DNA from 3 places in the Actinomadura sp. 3N407 genome. Region 3 is predicted to be linked to each of the others. Evidence: riboswitches for the same ligand, from Rfam matches in the RefSeq annotation. Region 3 holds a riboswitch; each other region holds the start of a gene.
The links. A riboswitch is a leader RNA that binds a small molecule or an ion and turns the genes downstream of it on or off. The one in region 3 is predicted to bind cyclic di-AMP.
Positions count from the first base shown of each region.

Region 1: linked by a shared signal. The riboswitch ahead of ACTWPP_RS18250 (CHAP domain-containing protein) and the one ahead of ACTWPP_RS10715 (NlpC/P60 family protein) in region 3 are both predicted to bind cyclic di-AMP.
Region 2: linked by a shared signal. The riboswitch ahead of ACTWPP_RS38350 (CHAP domain-containing protein) and the one ahead of ACTWPP_RS10715 (NlpC/P60 family protein) in region 3 are both predicted to bind cyclic di-AMP.

Region 1 covers NZ_JBQQBP010000006.1:384,285-389,886, forward strand. Annotated here, with positions in the region: gene ACTWPP_RS18240 (NYN domain-containing protein) at 1-999, shown strand, start outside; gene ACTWPP_RS18245 (NlpC/P60 family protein) at 1,345-2,253, shown strand; cyclic di-AMP (ydaO/yuaA leader) riboswitch at 2,753-2,952, shown strand; cyclic di-AMP (ydaO/yuaA leader) riboswitch at 3,099-3,244, shown strand; gene ACTWPP_RS18250 (CHAP domain-containing protein) at 3,253-4,101, shown strand; gene ACTWPP_RS18255 (hypothetical protein) at 4,141-5,433, shown strand; gene ACTWPP_RS18260 (M48 family metallopeptidase) at 5,430-5,602, shown strand, end outside.
Region 2 covers NZ_JBQQBP010000022.1:110,262-115,863, forward strand. Annotated here, with positions in the region: gene ACTWPP_RS38345 (bifunctional glycosyltransferase/CDP-glycerol:glycerophosphate glycerophosphotransferase) at 1-1,500, opposite strand, end outside; gene ACTWPP_RS38350 (CHAP domain-containing protein) at 1,809-2,573, opposite strand; cyclic di-AMP (ydaO/yuaA leader) riboswitch at 2,586-2,741, opposite strand; gene ACTWPP_RS38355 (PP2C family protein-serine/threonine phosphatase) at 3,193-5,091, opposite strand; gene ACTWPP_RS38360 (hypothetical protein) at 5,358-5,602, opposite strand, start outside.
Region 3 covers NZ_JBQQBP010000004.1:10,490-16,091, reverse strand. Annotated here, with positions in the region: gene ACTWPP_RS10730 (hypothetical protein) at 1-23, opposite strand, end outside; gene ACTWPP_RS10725 (FHA domain-containing protein) at 9-491, shown strand; gene typA (translational GTPase TypA) at 568-2,421, opposite strand; cyclic di-AMP (ydaO/yuaA leader) riboswitch at 2,613-2,747, shown strand; gene ACTWPP_RS10715 (NlpC/P60 family protein) at 2,755-3,768, shown strand; gene ACTWPP_RS10710 ((deoxy)nucleoside triphosphate pyrophosphohydrolase) at 3,992-4,384, opposite strand; gene ACTWPP_RS10705 (Mut7-C RNAse domain-containing protein) at 4,417-5,193, opposite strand; gene ACTWPP_RS10700 (amidohydrolase family protein) at 5,232-5,602, opposite strand, start outside.

The DNA.
Region 1 (5,602 bases), on a different contig from region 3:
CTGCGCCCGGAGGGCTGGACCGACCTCGTCGAGTCCGCCCGCGAGGAGCTGGACCGCTCCGCGACCGCCTCGGAGGAGGAGGCCGCCGAGCGCCGCGTCGCCGCGCTCAAAGAGGAGCTGGCCGCCGCCCGCGGCGCCCGCGGCGCCGAGGTGGACCGGCTGCGCGCCGAGCTGCGCGAGACCAAGGCCGAGGTGGCGGAGCTGCGCCGCAAGCTGCACGAGGCGCGCGTCAGGTTCCGGGCAGCGGAGGAGCGCGCCGGCGCGGTCGCGGCGGAGGCGGAGCGCGAGCAGGCGGCCGCGCGCGAGTCGACGGCCGCGTCCGAGAAGGAGCTGCGCAGGCTGCGCGCCCGCGCCGCGCAGGCCGAGGCCGCCGCGGAGGCCGCCAAGCGGGCCGCGCGGGAGGGACGCAACGTCGACGACGTCCGGCTGCGGATGCTGCTGGACACGCTCCTCGACGCGGCGCAGGGCGTCCGCCGGGAGCTGGCGCTGCCCTCCACCATCGGCCGTCCCGCGGACGCGGTCGGCGGCCTGGAGCCCGACCGGCAGGCGCACCGCGCGCTGCCCGGCCGGGCCCTGTCCGACAGTGACCCGCAGCTGCTCGACCGGCTGCTGACCCTGCCGCGGGTGCACCTCATCGTGGACGGCTACAACGTCACCAAGACCGGGTACGGGGAGCTGCCGCTGGCGGACCAGCGCAGCCGGCTGCTGTCGGGGCTCGGCGGGCTGGCGGCGCAGACCCGCGCGGAGGTGACGTGCGTGTTCGACGGCGCGGAGCTGGACGCGCCGGTGGCCATCGCGGCGCCGCGCGGCGTCCGGGTGCTGTTCAGCCGTCCCGGTCAGACCGCCGACGAGCTGATCGGCGAGCTGGTCCGGGCGGAGCCGCAGGGCCGCGCGGTGGTGGTGGTCTCGTCCGACCGTGAGGTGGCCGACGCGGCGCGGCGCGCCAACGCCCGGCCCTGCCCGTCCACGCTGCTGCTGCGCCGCCTCGGCCGTTCCTAGCCCGGCTGCGCGGCGGCCGCGGTCGGGCCGCCGTCAGGCCGCGGTCTCAAGGCCGCCATGAGGCACGCCTCGCGCTCCGTGATCTTACCGACACGGATAGCGCATCATTTCGATTGAAGGCGACTAAAGAGTGATGAACCGGTTGTGACGGTTGTTGCGTATCGCTAATGTCATCCGCTGACGTCGTGGACGAGAGGGGCGAAACCGACCGTGGCCAATGATCTCATCGGGGAAGCAGCGCATGAGCGCGACCGGCGAGGAGGTTCGGCCAAGAGAGGCGCCTCCCGTCGCCTGGCGGCCGTCGCGTGCCTCACGCTGACGGTCTCCCTCGCGTCTCCTCCGGTGGTGGCGCACGCCGACCCTCAGCCGACCAGAGCACAGGTCCAGAAGAAACTCGACAAGCTCGCCGAGGAAATGGGCCAGAAGGTCGAGAAGTTCAACCAGCTCAACGAGAAGCTCAAGATCGCCAAGAAGAAGTACACGATCGCGAGCAAGTCGAGCAAGGAGGAGCAGGCGGCCTTCGAGGAGCAGCGCTCCAAGATCGCCCAGATGGCGGCCGCCGCCTACAAGAACGGCGACACGAACAACGTCACCGGCTTCGTCGGCACCAACGACCCGCAGGCGATCCTGGACCAGGCGGCCGTCTTCTCGCACCTGTCGCAGGAGCGCAGCTCCCAGCTGACCCAGTTCCTGGCGACCGCCCAGCGGCTCCGCCGCGAGGAGGCGCAGGCCAAGGCCTCCTACGAGGACGTGCAGGCCAAGACCAAGGAGCTGCGGGAGCAGAAGAAGAAGCTCGACAAGGAGGTCGCCAAGCAGAAGGCCCTGCTGCGGCGGCTCGGCGGCGGAACCTCGTCGGGCGGCTCGGGCAGCGTCGGCGGCACCTACAACGGCCCGGCCAGCGGCTCGGCCCGCACCGCGCTCAACTTCGCCTACGCCCAGCTCGGCAAGCCGTACCAGTACGGCGCCGAAGGCCCGAACTCCTACGACTGCTCCGGCCTGACCATGAAGGCGTGGGCGGCGGCGGGCGTGAGCATCACCCGCACCACCCACTCCCAGTACGCCGCCACCAAGCGGGTGTCCAAGAGCAACCTGCAGCCCGGCGACCTGGTGTTCTTCAGCGGCCTCGGGCACATGGGCATGTACGTGGGCGGCGGCAAGATGATCCACGCCCCGCGCACCGGGAAGAACGTGGAGGTCGTGACCATCACCTCCGGCTACTATCTGAACAACTACTACGGCGCCGGGCGCCCCTGACGCCCCGCCCCGGAGCGCCCGCGACGGGCGTGACGGAGCTCTTTCGACAACGGACCGGGCTTGACCTGGTCCGTTGTTGATTTTGGGGGGGTTTGCCATCTGTTGGGGCTTTGGTACGTTGTCACCACTCACGGCGCCCTCCAGACGCCGTGGTCCCGAGGCGCTCACCAGGCGCCACGGCCCCACGCGGCACATCCAGCTGCCGCGTGACGGCGGCGCGAGCCACGTGCCGCTCCCCCCGGCGGCACGATCCACGCGCCGCCTCCGGCACCCGACGGGTGCCGCAAACGGTCTCCAGCAGACCCGGCCGGCCCCGGCCCCACCGTGCGCACGCCCGCAGCGTGCATGGCGCTGAGAGCGCTGCCACGGCGGATTCCACGGGTCAGGCCCAGGACGGTCCCCGCAAACGGGCCGCCGTCCGCACGCACAACATCAGGCGCCGCTCTTTCGCACGCGGGAGACAGGTCCCGCGCACGGGCCCCATCACGCCCCCAGGATCGCAGCGGCAGCGCCGAATCCGCCGACGCGCGGAACCGGGGACCCACATCCGCCGGAGTCCAGGGACCGTCCCTGGACGGGCATTCCGGCACCCGGGGTGAATCGGTGCGTCTCTCCCCGCCGAACGGTGAGAGCCCGCCGTAGGGCCACTTCCACGCCCGAACCCGTCAGCTAACCCGGTAGGCGTCTGGAAGACGAAGGAGTGAAAACCGCAGCGTTACCTGGGCGTGGCCGCCCTCGTGCGGCCACGCCCGCTTTCCCCCTTCACTCCGTGCGGGCGCCCTCGCCCGGCGGAGCCCCCCATCCGAACCGGCGTGCCCGCCCCCGGGCCGCCACCGCCGAGTCCGTGGTTCACCGCGCCCAGACGCGCGGAGAACGCGGAGCCGGGGACCCACTGTGTCCTTCGGGGTGAATCGGCCCGCCCAGCGGGCCGTAGGGCGGCTTCCACGCCCGAACCCGTCAGCTAACCCGGTAGGCGGCATGGAAGTCAGGAGATCCCCCATGCCAGGCGCGCATCGCAAGAAGTCACCGGGCAAGCACCGCAAACCCGGCACTCTCGCCCTCACGTGGCGGACGACCGGCGGCGTGATCGTCGGCGCCGCCGTTCTCGGCACCGCCGCGGCCACCGCACAGGCGTCGGTCCTGCCGTTCGCCTCCGCTCCCACCCACGCCACCGCGGCCGGTCCGGCCGCCGGCGACGACGCGGGCAAGTCCAAGTCCGGCTCCAAGTCCTCGTCCAAGGACAGGTCCGATTCCAAGGACGAGAACCGGGACGAGCCCGCGGACGGCGGCAAGGAAGCCGAGCGTCCCGAAAGGGACGAGCCGGAGTCCGACGCCCCGAAGCAGCCGTCCGAGGACTCGCGGCCCACCGCCGACGAGGCCATCGAGCTCGCCAGGTCGCAGGTGGGCATCGCGGAGGACGGCAGCGGCGCGACCAAGTTCAACCAGTGGTACGTGGAGAACTCCCGTGCCGACGAGACCGTCGCGCGCGACGGCGGCTCCGTCCAGGCGTACGACGACGCCGCCTGGTGCGACATGTTCATCTCGTGGGTGGGCGACCAGCTCGGGTTCACCGAGCAGATCGGCAGCGACGCCTGGACCATCGCCCACGCCAAATGGTTCCGGGACCAGGGCCGCTGGGGCACCGAGCCGAAGCCGGGCGCGATCGTCTTCTACGCCTGGAACGGCGGCAAGGACATCGACGACATCGTCCACGTCGGCATGGTGACCAAGAAGATCGACGACGGCACCATCGAGGCGGTCGAGGGCAACACCGACAACGCCGTCCGGGTCAGGCAGCGCTCGACCGGCTCCGTCGTCGGCTACGGCTACCCCGAGTACAAGTCCTGACGTCCCTTCCCCCTCCCCCGGCTGCATAGGATCACGCGCATGGAGGACGGTCCCGGTCAGGCCGGACACGGCGGCCCCGTCACGCGCCGCAGGGCACTCGCCCTGGGCGCGGGCGGGGCCGCCGTGCTGCTGGGCACCGGCGCGGGACTCCTCGGCACGCGGTCCGGCGACGACGGGACGCCGCCCGCCCGCGCGACCAAAGCCGCCGGAACGTTCCGGCCCGCGGACGCCGTCACCGTCCTCGCCAACCGCGCGCGGGCGGTGCAGGACGGAGACCGGACGGCCTTCCTCGCGACGGTGGCCTCCGCGCCCGCCGCGTTCCAGGACGCCCAGTCCCGCTTGTACGGCAATCTCCGCGAGCTCCCGCTGGCCGGCTGGGAGGAACGCGCAGTCGTCACCCAGGCGACGGACGACGAGAAGGGTGTCGCGGTCGTCCGCGTGGAAGTGCGCTCCAGGTTGCGGGGCTTCGACCGGGGTGACGTCGTCCGCACCCGCTACCTGACGCTCGCCCCTCGCTCCGGCATCTGGACGATCGTCGGCGACGGGTCGTCGCATGGATTCGCGGACGACGCCGCCATCTGGGACGGCGGCCCCCTGACGGTGGTCAAGGGCCGCGCGAGCCTCGTCATCGGCGACACCGCGGCCACCGGGGCCCTCCGCCTGGAAGAGATCGCGGAACGCCTGGACGCGGCCGTCCCGGTCGTCACCGGCGTCGTCGGCAAGGGATGGGCGCGGCGGGTCGTCGCGCTCGTTCCCGCCGACGCGGGCCTCGCCTCCGCCCTCGCCGGTCCGGGGCAGAGCCTCGGCGACATCGCCGCCCTCGCCACCGTCACGCCGTCCGCCGGCGACGGCCGCGGCGAGGACCGCGTCGTCGTCTCCCCCGCCACCTTCGGCCGCCTCAACGACCTCGGACGCGACGTGGTGCTGACCCACGAGCTGACCCATGTCGCCACCGGCGGCGCCCGCGACCGCGCGACCCCGCTGTGGCTGATCGAGGGCTTCGCGGACTACGTCGGCTACCTCCGGACGGAGATCGGCGTCCGGTCCGCGGCCGGCGAGCTGCGCCGCGAGGTGGCCGCGGGACGCGTCCCGTCCGCGCTGCCCGCCGCGGCCGCGTTCTCCGGCGGGTCCGCGCGCCTCTCCCAGTCCTACCAGGAGGCCTGGCTCGCCTGCCGGATGGTCGCCGACCGGTACGGTGAGGCGACGCTCGTGCGGCTCTACCGGGCCGCCGGGCGCGTCCCGGAGGCCGCAGCGCTGAGCGACGTGCTGGGACTCACCCGGGACCGCTTCACCGCCCTGTGGCGCGACTACCTGAAGAGGGAACTCACATGAGCGAGGCCGAGGCGGACGAGAGGCGCGGCGAGCCCGGCGCCCGCCAGGACGGTGACGCCGCCCGCATGCGGCGGCCCCGGATCGCCGCCGCCGTCGCCGCCGCCGCGCTGTTCGCCGCGCTCGGCACCGTCCTCGCCCTGAGCACGCCGTGGAGCCCGCTCCCCGATCG
Region 2 (5,602 bases), on a different contig from region 3:
CAGCATGACACCGTCCAGCGGAGGCGAACCCCGGCCCGCGCCGGGCCGGGTGACCACGTCCTCGCCGTCCACCCGCAGGCGGAACCGCACGTCCCACACCGGGTCGACGAACCCGATCGGCCGGATCCGGGCCGCCGGGTCGAACTCGGCCCGCCAGCTGAGCCGGTCGCCCTCGTGCCGGACGGCCGCCCGGACCCTCGCCCTGCGGGCCGGGCGGCGCCGGTCGCTGAACTCCAGCGTGCCGGACAGGTCGGCGTCCTCGGGGATCCGGTTCAGCGGGTTGAGCACGTCCCCGGCCATGTGGACGCGGCCGGCGCGCATCTCCAGCCGCGTCACCGTGTTGCCCGGGCACAGCTCGTTCAGCGGCCGCTGATGGAAGCCGAGGCCGGTGACGTCCAGGATGCGGCGGCCGAGAGTCCTGCGCGGGCGGCCGCCGCCCCAGTAGACCCGTCCGTTCCGCTCCACGAGCCGCGCGCGCAGCTCGGGCCGGCTGCCGGGGGCGTACTCGGCGGCGGCGAGCGCCCCCGCGTGGTCTCCCTCACGGGCCAGGTAGGCGGCGATCGCGGGCAGCGGATTGGCCTCCTCGAACGCCCGGGGATCCAGCTCGGCCACGTAGCCGGCCGCCAGGTCGAGGAACCGCGCCTGGTAGTCCCGGTCGCGGCCGCGCAGCTCCCGCATGTAGAGCAGCAGGTCGTGGTTGATGAACTTGACGTCCTTGGCCCGCCGCAGGTCGTGGGCCCCGCGCAGTGCGAACAGCTCGTCGATGCGCCGGTGGATCTCCAGCCGGTCGGCGAAGTTGGCCAGCTCGGCGCGCCTGTTGGAGATGGACGGCGCCGTCGCCGGCTCCCGCACCAGCCAGTTGTAGACCCGGTGCGGGATCAGCGCGGTCCGGCCGGCCGCCAGGTACGCCTCGGCGGTGAACAGCAGGTCCTCGTAGTAGAGCTCCTCGACGAACCGCAGCCCCTGGTCCTCCAGGAAACCCCGCCGGTAGGCCTTGTTGGTCGACAGGGTGTCGTAGAGGAGGTCGGGATTCTCGCTCAGCGACCCGTACACGGCCCTGCGCTCGTAGAGCCAGGGATACCAGGGGCGGACGCGTGCCTGCGCGTCCTCCGGCCGGTCCAGGAAGACCCGGTCGCACCGGCCGGACACGATGTCGGCGCCGGTGTCCTCGGCCGCGCCGAGGAGGTTGAGGCAGGCGTGCCGGTCCAGGAGGTCGTCGCTGTCGAGGAACATCACGTACCGGCCGGTGGAGGCCTCGATGCCGGCGTTGCGCGGGCGGCCGCAGCCACCGGAGTTCGACGGGAGGTGGACGGCCCTGACCCGCCCCGGGTGCGCGGCGGCGAGCCGGTCGGCGATCTCCGCGGTGCCGTCGGTGCTCGCGTCGTCGACGATGACCGTCTCGACGGCCCCCAGCGACTGCCCCAGCGACGACGCGGCGGCCCGTGGCAGCCTCCGCGCGTCGTTGTAGGCGATCACCACTACACTCACATCAGGGCGCATGGGCTTCCCCTCCACGGCTTGGAGTTCCGGGGGACGCCCCAGGCCTCCGGCAGTGGCGTCCGATCCGGCCTTCTGCTCTCAGTTGCTCCCTTCCATGCGCCGGTCGGACGCGCGTGCAGGGTTCCTTTCCAGGAACGCCGCGCTAAGGTCCAAGGGCGATCAAAGCCTGTCAACGGTTGGTATTACCCGCCTTCGGCGGAGACATGGGGGCAGATCGCCCGGGAACGCCAGAAGGCGCCCGGCGGGTATGCCGGGCGCCTTCCGATCAGGGACCGCGCTGGTGCGCCGATCGTGGACCGCGGGCTGGATCAGGCCGCGTAGTCGGGGTAGCCGTACCCCACGACCAAGGACTTGTCGCGGACCTTCTTCTGCACCGCGTTGTTGGTGTTGCCCTCGATGGTGCTGATGGTGCCGTCACCGTTGTCCTTGACGACGATGCCGACGTGGTCGATGGCACTGATGCTGGAACCCCTGTCCCAGTCGAAGAACACGACCGAGCCGGGCTTGGCCTTCTTGCCCCAGCGGTCGGTGTCCTCGAACCAGGAGGCGTGCTGGACGGTGTAGGCGTCCCAGCCCATGTTCTTGACGCCGGTCTGGGCGCCGAGCCATGAGACGAACATGTTGCACCACTGCGCGCCGTTGTAGGCGTCGACGGAGAACCCGCCGTCACGCTGGGCCGTGGCCTTGGCGTGGGGGGTCGACACGTACCACTCGTGGAACTTGGTCTGGCCGTCCTGGCCTTCGCGGATGCCGACCTGCTCCTCGGCCAGTTCGAGCACCTCGGAGGCCTCCACCGCACGCGGCGGCACCTTGTAGCCCGCCTCCACGTAGTCGGAGGCCGAGACGGCCTCGGACTCGCTCGAGACGGTGCCCTTCTCGGCGGAGGCGGCCGCCGCCGCCTGGGCCGGGGTCTCGGCGACCGCGTCACCGGTGAGCGGGTTGAAGACCGCGAGCCCGACGGCTCCGGCGAGCACCGCGCTGACGGCGACGCTGACGGCCTTGTCCTCGGCCGTGAAGCTGTTCAGCGTGGCCGTGATGTTGTTCAGGGAAAGTCGATTGAAACGACCGGTCATGCAGGGAATCTCCTTGTCTCCCATGACGCCTACCGGGTTAGCTGACGGATTCGGGCATGGAAGTAGCCCTACGGCGCGACTCTCGGACGCGCCGATTCACCCCTGGAACCTGGGTCCCCGGCTCCGTTCCGGTCGAGTGGACCGGGACGGACTCGGCCTCGCACCGCGGACGCGGTGCTGGATTTTCGGATTGATCTCAGCGACTGATCTCGGTGAGGGGGCGCGCGTCTGTGGCGCGCATCGCGTGCGGATACCGCTCCGCGATCCTCGGCCGTACATGGAACGGCCGGTGGCAACGCATGGGGCGCGCTGCGGGATTCGGATAGAAGGTACCAACCTTCTCAAGGAAAGCAAATCACCGACAAAACTCCGTCTTGCCTGCTCAAAGGCCCTCCAAGACACCACCAACAGCGTCAGGGCCCGATGTCTTCCCGATCACCCGGCGACCGGCTCGCATCCCCCTTCCGCAGGGGGCTGCCGCCCACCAGGCAGAAGGTAAAGAACCCGCGGACGGCGACGGCCGGCACATGGCGTTCCGCCACATGCCGGCCGTCCGCGCCCCGCTCAGGTGAGGCCTAAGTCACACGGCGAGGTCTTCGCAGGTCAAACATGGTTCTCGTCACTCCACGCGCAGCGCGAAGAGGGTGGTGTCGTCCGCCGCCCGGTCATGCTCCATCCGCGCCAGCACCTCCTCCAGCACCAGCCCCGGCCGCGTCGAGCAGTCCCGCAGGATGGCGGTGAGCCGGGAGATCCGCTCGTCGAGGTCCGCGTCCCTGCGCTCCACGAGGCCGTCGGTGTACAGGAAGAGCATGTCGCCGCGGAGGAGCCGGGTGGTGATCGTCGTGTACTCCCAGCCCACCATCGCGCCGAGCATCGGGTCGCGGACGACCTCCAGCGGCGCCGCCCGCCCGTCCCGGATCAGGATCGGCGGCGGATGACCCGCGCACGTCCACTCCACGACGCGGCGCGCCGGATCGAAATGAGCCACGACGGCGGTACCCGTCGCCGGCGGGTCCATGGTCGCGACCAGCTCGTTCAGCCAGCCCACCAGCCGTCCCGCCGGCTCCCCCGTGCAGGCGAGGCCCAGCAGCCCGTTGCGGCTGCGCGCCATCGCCGCGGCCGCGGGCAGGCCGTGCCCGGCCGCGTCTCCGATGGCCACCAGCGCCCGCCCGTCGGCCAGCACGCGGGTCGCGAACCAGTCCCCGCCGATGCGGGCGGTGCTCTCCGCCGCCAGGCTGCGGATCGAGGTGACCAGGCCCGGCAGCCGCTCCACCTCGTCCTCGTCCGGCAGGATCGCTCTGCGCAGCGTCACCGCCACCCGCCGCTCCTGCGCCATCCGCTCCTGCTGCTTCAGCATCTGCCGCCGGGTCTCGGCCAGCGCCCGCTCCACCCCGCGCCGCCGCGTGATGTCCTGCGAGACGATGTTGATCGAGACCGGCAGCCCCGACTCGGCCAGCACCGGCTCGGCGAAGATCCACAGATGCCTCGGCGCCCCGTCCTGGGCGATCACGCGGTGCTCGGCCTCCACCGGCTCGCGCCGCGAGAACATCGTCTGCACGGCCTCCTCGACCAGCGGGAGATCGTCCTCCGCCACGACCTTGGGAAGATCGTGCGGCATCGGCGGCACCTCGTCGGGGACGAGCCCGTAGTTGGCGAGCATCTGCGGCGTCCAGTCCGCCTCCCCGGTCGCCAGGTCCCACTCGCCGAACCCGATCAGGGCGAGCCGCTCGACCCGCTCCAGCCGCCGCGCCGTCCGGTCCTCGGCGTAGTGGTACCGCCAGGTCACGCAGATGCCGGTCGGCACCGGAACACACCGCACGCTCATCCGGGACGAGCGGGACAGGCCGCGCTGGGCAGTGGAGTAAAAGAAAGAGGAACGTTCCAAGCGACTGCCGGACTCCAGCACCTCCACGTAGTCGTCGAAGAGCCCGCTCAGCACCGCACCCGGATCCGTCCGCAGCAGCCGCAGCCCCGTCAGCTCCTCCCTGCCGCGCCCGAACATGTCATGCGCCACACCGTTGAGATCCGCGAAGAGGAAGTCCGCCACGTTGCCGTCCGCCCCCCGGACCGGGACCAGATGGGCCGACGAGTCGAGCGCCGCGTCCAGCACCGCCCGCGCCATCGGATCGTCCGGCATCCCTTCGAGGAGCTCCGCGTCTCCCGCGGTGTCCTCGGCCGTCACCCGGCGCAGGACGTCCTCGGCCTCCGACAGCACGGCCTGGCGCTCCGCCGTCCCGCCCTCGGCGCGGGGCGCGCGGCGTCCGGCCGCCACGGCCCCCACCGGCCCGGCACCGCCGTCCTTCACCAGCAGGGACGCCGCCTCGGACAGGTCCATGTCCAGGTCCCGCGCGAGCCAGATCAGATGCTGCAGGGCCTCCCCCGTCGGAACACCGAGCCGCCGGGCCAGCACGACCCGGGCCTCGGACAGCACCGCGCGGTCGTGCGCGGCGCCCCGCAGATCGTCCACGTCCGCGACGTGGACCCCGGGCTGCCCGAAGGTGCCCTCCGCTTCCGCCAACCCTGACCCCCGTTCGGCGTCACATGCCCTGGGAGAAAAAAGCTACATACGTCAGCGAAGGACTATTCGCCCAGAACCGGGTAAACAGTCCAGATCTTTGCCCGGGTTTTCCGTTGCCCCCCGTCCCCCACCGCTTCGGGTGACCCTCCACGGGGACAACCGTTCCCCGCCCTGTGACCCACGTCACCCCGCCCGGTAGACCTGCCCCGTCAACGCCGTGATCCGCGCCGCCGCCGTCCCGAACGACGTCCCCGCCGGATGCAGCGTCAGCACCACCACGATCTTCTGCTCCCCACCAGCCCCGTCGTATGCAGCACCGGCCGCCCGAGCCCGAGGTCCGGCCGCCACACCGCCGGCTGCGCCCCACGGCACCGCCCCGCCGGAGCGTCCCCGAACCCCGACCACCCCTGCTTCACGGCCCACGGCCTCTCCAGCGCCTCCGGGATCCCGAACGTCTGATCGAACCCGTCCGTCCCGCACGGCGTCGACTTCCGCAACTGCTCCAGCACGA
Region 3 (5,602 bases):
AGCCGCCGATGCAGCCGCAGCACGGGCGTGAGGCGACGCTGCTGCCGCCCGACCACAACCAGGGTCAGCGCCCACCGGCCCCGGACAGCACGGCGTTCATGTGCCCGTACTGCGAGGCGGTGCTCACCAACCCCGCCGCCGCGCAGTGCGACTCGTGCCTGCGCCCGCTGCCGCAGAAGGGGACGCCCATCCTGCGCGTGATGTTCCCAACGGGCGAGCTGAAGGTGTCCGTCGGGCAGCACCTGGTGCTGGGCCGGGACGCGGGCCAGTCGCCCGTGGCGGCCACGTTCACGCAGTACGACAATGTGTCGCGCCGCCACTCCACGGTGTGGCTCGACCCGTCCGGGACGGCGTGGGTGCGTGACGAGGGCTCCACCAACGGGACGTTCGTCAACGGCGAACGGCTCCCGCGCGGCGTGGAGGCGCCCCTCCGCAACGGCGACCAGCTCCGCCTGGCCGCCGACGTGACCGGGACCGTCCAGCTGAACTGAGCAGCACGGCGAAAGGGCGGCCCCGCGGTCGAGAACCGCGGGGCCGCCCTTCGTCGTTCTGCGGGACGGTGAGGAGCTAGCCGGCGCGCTTGGTGCGGGCGCGCGTGCGCTCGCGCTCCTTGGCGGCCAGCACGACCTTGCGGATGCGGACGGCGCCCGGGGTGACCTCGACGCACTCGTCCTCGCGGCAGAACTCCAGGGCCTCCTCCAGCGACAGCAGCCGCGGCGGGGTGAGCCGCTCCAGCTCGTCACCGGTGGACGACCGCATGTTCGTGAGCTTCTTCTCCTTGGTGATGTTGACGTCCATGTCGTCGGCGCGGGAGTTCTCCCCGACGATCATGCCCTCGTACACCTCGGTCGTCGGCCCGACGAAGAACGTGCCGCGGTCCTGCAGGTTCGTGATCGCGTACGCGGTGGCCGCGCCGGAGCGATCGGCGACGAGGGAACCGGACGGACGGGTGCGCAGCTCACCGAACCAGGGCTCGTAGGCCTCGAACACGTGATGCGCCATGCCGGTGCCGCGGGTCTCGGTCATGAACTCGGTGCGGAACCCGATCAGGGCGCGCGCCGGGACGAGGAACTCCATCCGGATCCAGCCGGTGCCGTGGTTGGTCATCTGCTCCATGCGGCCTTTGCGGACCGCCAGCAGCTGCGTGACGGCGCCGAGATGCTCCTCGGGGATGTCGATGGTGAGCCGCTCGACCGGCTCGTGCTTCTTGCCGTCGATGACCTTGACGACCACCTGCGGCTTGCCGACGGTCAGCTCGTAGCCCTCGCGGCGCATGTTCTCGACCAGGATCGCCAGGGCCAGCTCGCCGCGGCCCTGCACCTCCCACGCGTCCGGACGCTCGGTCGGCAGCACCCTGATGGACACGTTGCCGACCAGCTCGCGCTCCAGCCGGTCCTTGACCATCCGGGCGGTGACCTTGGTGCCCTTCTCCCGTCCCGCCATCGGCCCGGTGTTGGTGCCGACCGTCATGGAGATCGCGGGCTCGTCCACGGTGATCAGCGGCAGCGGGCGGGGGTCGTCCGGGTCGGCGATCGTGTCGCCGATCATGATGTCGGGGATGCCGGCGATCGCGATGATGTCGCCCGGCCCCGCCTCCTGCGCGGGCTTGCGGACGAGCGCGTCCGTCATCAGCAGCTCGGTGATCTTCACCCGCTCGACGCTGCCGTCATGCCGGCACCAGGCGACCTGCTGGCCCTTCTTGATCGTTCCGGCGTGCAGCCGGCACAGCGCGATCCGGCCGAGGTAGCTGGAGGCGTCCAGGTTGGTGACGTGCGCCCGCAGCGGGACGTCCGGGTCGTAGGACGGCGCCGGGATCGTCTCGGTGATGACCTTGAACAGCGGCTCCAGGTCGTCGCTGCCGGGCATGTCGCCGTCGGCGGGCTTGTCCAGCGACGCCCGCCCGGCGCGTCCCGACGCGTACACGATCGGGAAGTCGATCTGGTCCTCGTCGGCGTCGAGGTCCATGAACAGCTCGTACGTCTCGTCCACGACCTCGTCGATGCGGGCGTCGGGACGGTCGGTCTTGTTCACGACGAGGATCACCGGCAGCCGCGCCGCGAGCGCCTTGCGCAGCACGAACCGGGTCTGCGGGAGCGGGCCCTCGCTGGCGTCCACCAGCAGGACGACGCCGTCCACCATGGACAGCCCGCGCTCCACCTCGCCACCGAAGTCGGCGTGCCCGGGGGTGTCGATGATGTTGATCGTCAGCCCGTTGTGCCGGACGGCGGTGTTCTTCGCGAGGATGGTGATCCCCTTCTCGCGCTCCAGGTCGTCGGAGTCCATCACCCGGTCGTCGACGTTCTGGTTCTCACGGAAGGCCCCGGACTGCCAGAGCATGGCGTCGACCAGCGTCGTCTTTCCGTGGTCGACGTGGGCGACGATCGCGACGTTCCGGAGGTCGTCGCGCGTGGAGATGGGCATGCGGGGCTCGCCTTGGGGTGAGAGTTCGGGATCCGCCGCAGAACACGGCATCGACCATTCTACTTGCCCGTGCCCGCACCCCGTTCCGTGACGGCCGTCCCATTGGTCCCAGGGGCCCCGATTCGCCAACTTTGCCCGTTCTTTGTAATCTGCCCGAGATCCGGTCGTCCGGAGCCCCGTCCCCCGGGGCTGCGGCCGGAGCGCCGAATCTCCCGCGTACGGGAGAGCCGGGGACCCACGTCCCTGGGGTGAATCGACGTACGTCGTAGGGCGACTCCTGGCCCGAACCCGTCAGCTAACCCGGTAGGCGCGCGAGGAGAGGAGAACACCGGTTTGGCACCGGCTCCACAACGGTGGCGGCGCGTCACGCCCGCCGCCACGGCCACGATGCTCCTGATCGGCCTCGGCGCCACCGCGCCCGTCGCCGCCCATGCCGCGCCGCCGTTCCAGCTCGCCGCCGCGGCCTCCCCGACGCCCACTCCGACGACGGAGGAAGGGCTGCGCAAGAGCCTGGACGCGCTCAACGAAGAGGCCGAGATCCTCACCGAGCAGTACAACAAGACCCGCGTGGACCTGGACAAGGCCAAGAAGGCCGGGCAGGCCGCCGCCAAGCAGGCCGCGACGCTGCGCGCCCAGGCGGCACCGGCCCGCGAACAGCTCGGACGGATGGCCGCGGCGAACTACATGACCGGCGCCCCTGACGTGATCTTCGGCGCCGACGGCTCCTCCGAAGGGCTGTCCGAACGCGCCTACCTGACGCAGAGCCAGGTCACCACCGTCCAGGCGCTGCAGAAGCAGATCGAGCGGGCCGAGACGGCGCAGCGCACGGCGGAGGCGAAGACGGCCCAGGTCGAAAAGGCCGCAGCGGACGCCGAGAAGGCCCGCGAAGCGGCCAGGACCAAGGTCGCCGAGGTGACGAAGCGGCTGGACAAGCTGACCACCACGCACATCGACGACCCCCGCAGCGGCCTGCGCGCGACCGTGAAGGGCTCGGGCGCACCGGCCGACATGGCCCGCAAGGCGCTCACCAAGCTCGGCTCGCCCTACGTGTGGGCCGCCGCCGGTCCGAACAGCTTCGACTGCTCAGGACTCGTCGTCTGGGCCTACGCCCAGATCGGGAAGCGCGGGCTGCCGCACTACACCGGCGCCCTCTACGGCCTCGGCACCAAGGTCTCCAAGAGCCGGCTCCGTTCGGGCGACCTGGTCTACTTCGGCGGCAACCTCCACCACATGGGCATCTACCTCAGCGACGGCAAGTACCTGCACGCCCCGCAGACCGGCGATGTGGTGAAGATCTCAAAGATGTCGGACCGCTCGGACTACGCGGGCGCCAACCGCGTTTCCTGATTGCAGTGCCCTTGGCGTCGGGCCCTGGAGGGCCCTCCTTCGGCGGGCACTGCGTGCGATCGCTGCATCGCTCCGGCTCGCCTTGGCGGCTCGCTGCGCGATCAGGTTCTCGCAAGCTTGAACCTGCCTTCGGACGCGATCGCGACGGTTTGGGTTGGTGCGTGGCTGGTGTGGTGGCTGGTGTCGTCCGGGGACGAGTTACTGCAGCGTCCTGCTTCGTTGTTCAGGTGAGGCCCTGGTGGGCCAGGGCGTCGATGACGGGGAGGTCGCCGGGGAGCCAGTCGACTTCGTACAGCTCGTCCGGGGACAGCCAGCGCAGCGCCAGGTGTTCCAGGGCCTGCGGCTCGCCTTCGAGGATCTGCGCGGTCCACACCCGCAGCACGCTCCGTTCGCTCAGCCGCCAGTCCCCGCCGATCCGGCCGATCAGCCGGATCTTGATGGCGAGTTCCTCGTGACACTCGCGCACCAGCGCGTCCTCGTCCGTCTCGCCCGGGTCGACCTTCCCGCCGGGCAGCTCCCAGCCGCCCGCCATGTGCGGCGGCTCGGCCCGCTGGGCGCTCAGCAGCCGCCCGTCCGAAATGATCGCCGCGCCGACCACCACGAGATCGTTCGCCACCGGCTCCTCTTCCCTGTCGTCCGGTATCGGTGTCAGACGGCGCTCCCGGCCCGTCCGGTCTCCCGGATGGACTCGACCAGGCGTACCGCGTCCCGGACGATCTCCTCCAGGCGGCCGCCGTGCGCGCCGCGCCAGTAGAGCTGGCCGCAGTCGGCGCAGCGGCCGTACACGTCGTAGCTGCGGCGGGTGCCCGCCTCCAGGTCGCCTTCGATCTCCTCCTTGTCGACCGGGACGAGTTCGCCGTTGCAGGCGGTGCAGCGCGTCCACGGGCGGAGCACGGGCGCGAAGCGGTCCAGCACGTCGCGGAGCTGGTCGTCCGGGCGGGAGCCGCGGACGTACGCGCCGAACCACAGCGCGCGGCGGCGGAGCAGCCCGCGGTCCTGGGTGAGCAGGACGCGGCGTTCCTCGTTCGCCTGGACGACCAGCGCCGGGTCGTCCATGTCGTTGTGGTAGGCGGTGTCGAGGCCGAGGAGACGCAGCCGCCGGGCCAGCGTGCCCAGGTGCACGTCGAGGACGAAGCGGGGGGCGGCCTGGCCCGGTTCGAGCGGGACGGGCTGCGGGCGCGGCACCGCCTCCACCCGCACCTCGTCGCCGGGATCCGGGCGGGTGGCGGGACCGGCCGGCTCGCCGCCGACGGTCATCGGGCCGGCCTCGGGCAGCGGGACGCCGAGCGACTCCACGAGATGTCCCAGCGTCGAGGTCCCGTCGTAGGCGAGGCGGCTCACGGTCTCCCGCCGTGCGGCGGGCAGGAACATCAGCAGCTCGCCGGCGACTCGGATGGTTATCTCGGGCTCCACGCCGATCAGCATGCCACGCGTCCCGGCGGTTCCCCTCCGGATTACTCGCGTCAGGCCGCGGCGAGGCGCCCGGCCGAGTCCGCGAGGGACGCCAGCAGCGACGGGATGTCGTGGCCCCGCAGGGCTCCCCCGCGCTTGAGCACCCGGCCGCCGACGAGGACGGTGTCGACGTTGCGGGTGTCGGCCGCGAGGACCACGGCCGCGATGGGGTCGTGGGCCGCCGCGACGCCCAGTGTGTCGGTGCGCAGGACGAGGACGTCCGCCTGCTTGCCCGGCGTCAGGGAACCGGTGACGTCCGCGAGGCCGGCGACCTCCGCGCCCTCGATGGTGGCCATCCGCAGCGCGTCGGCGGCCGTGAAGCCGAGGCCGGCGCCGTCCGGGCGTCCGCGCTCCAGGAAGTAGGCGGCCCGCATCACGGAGA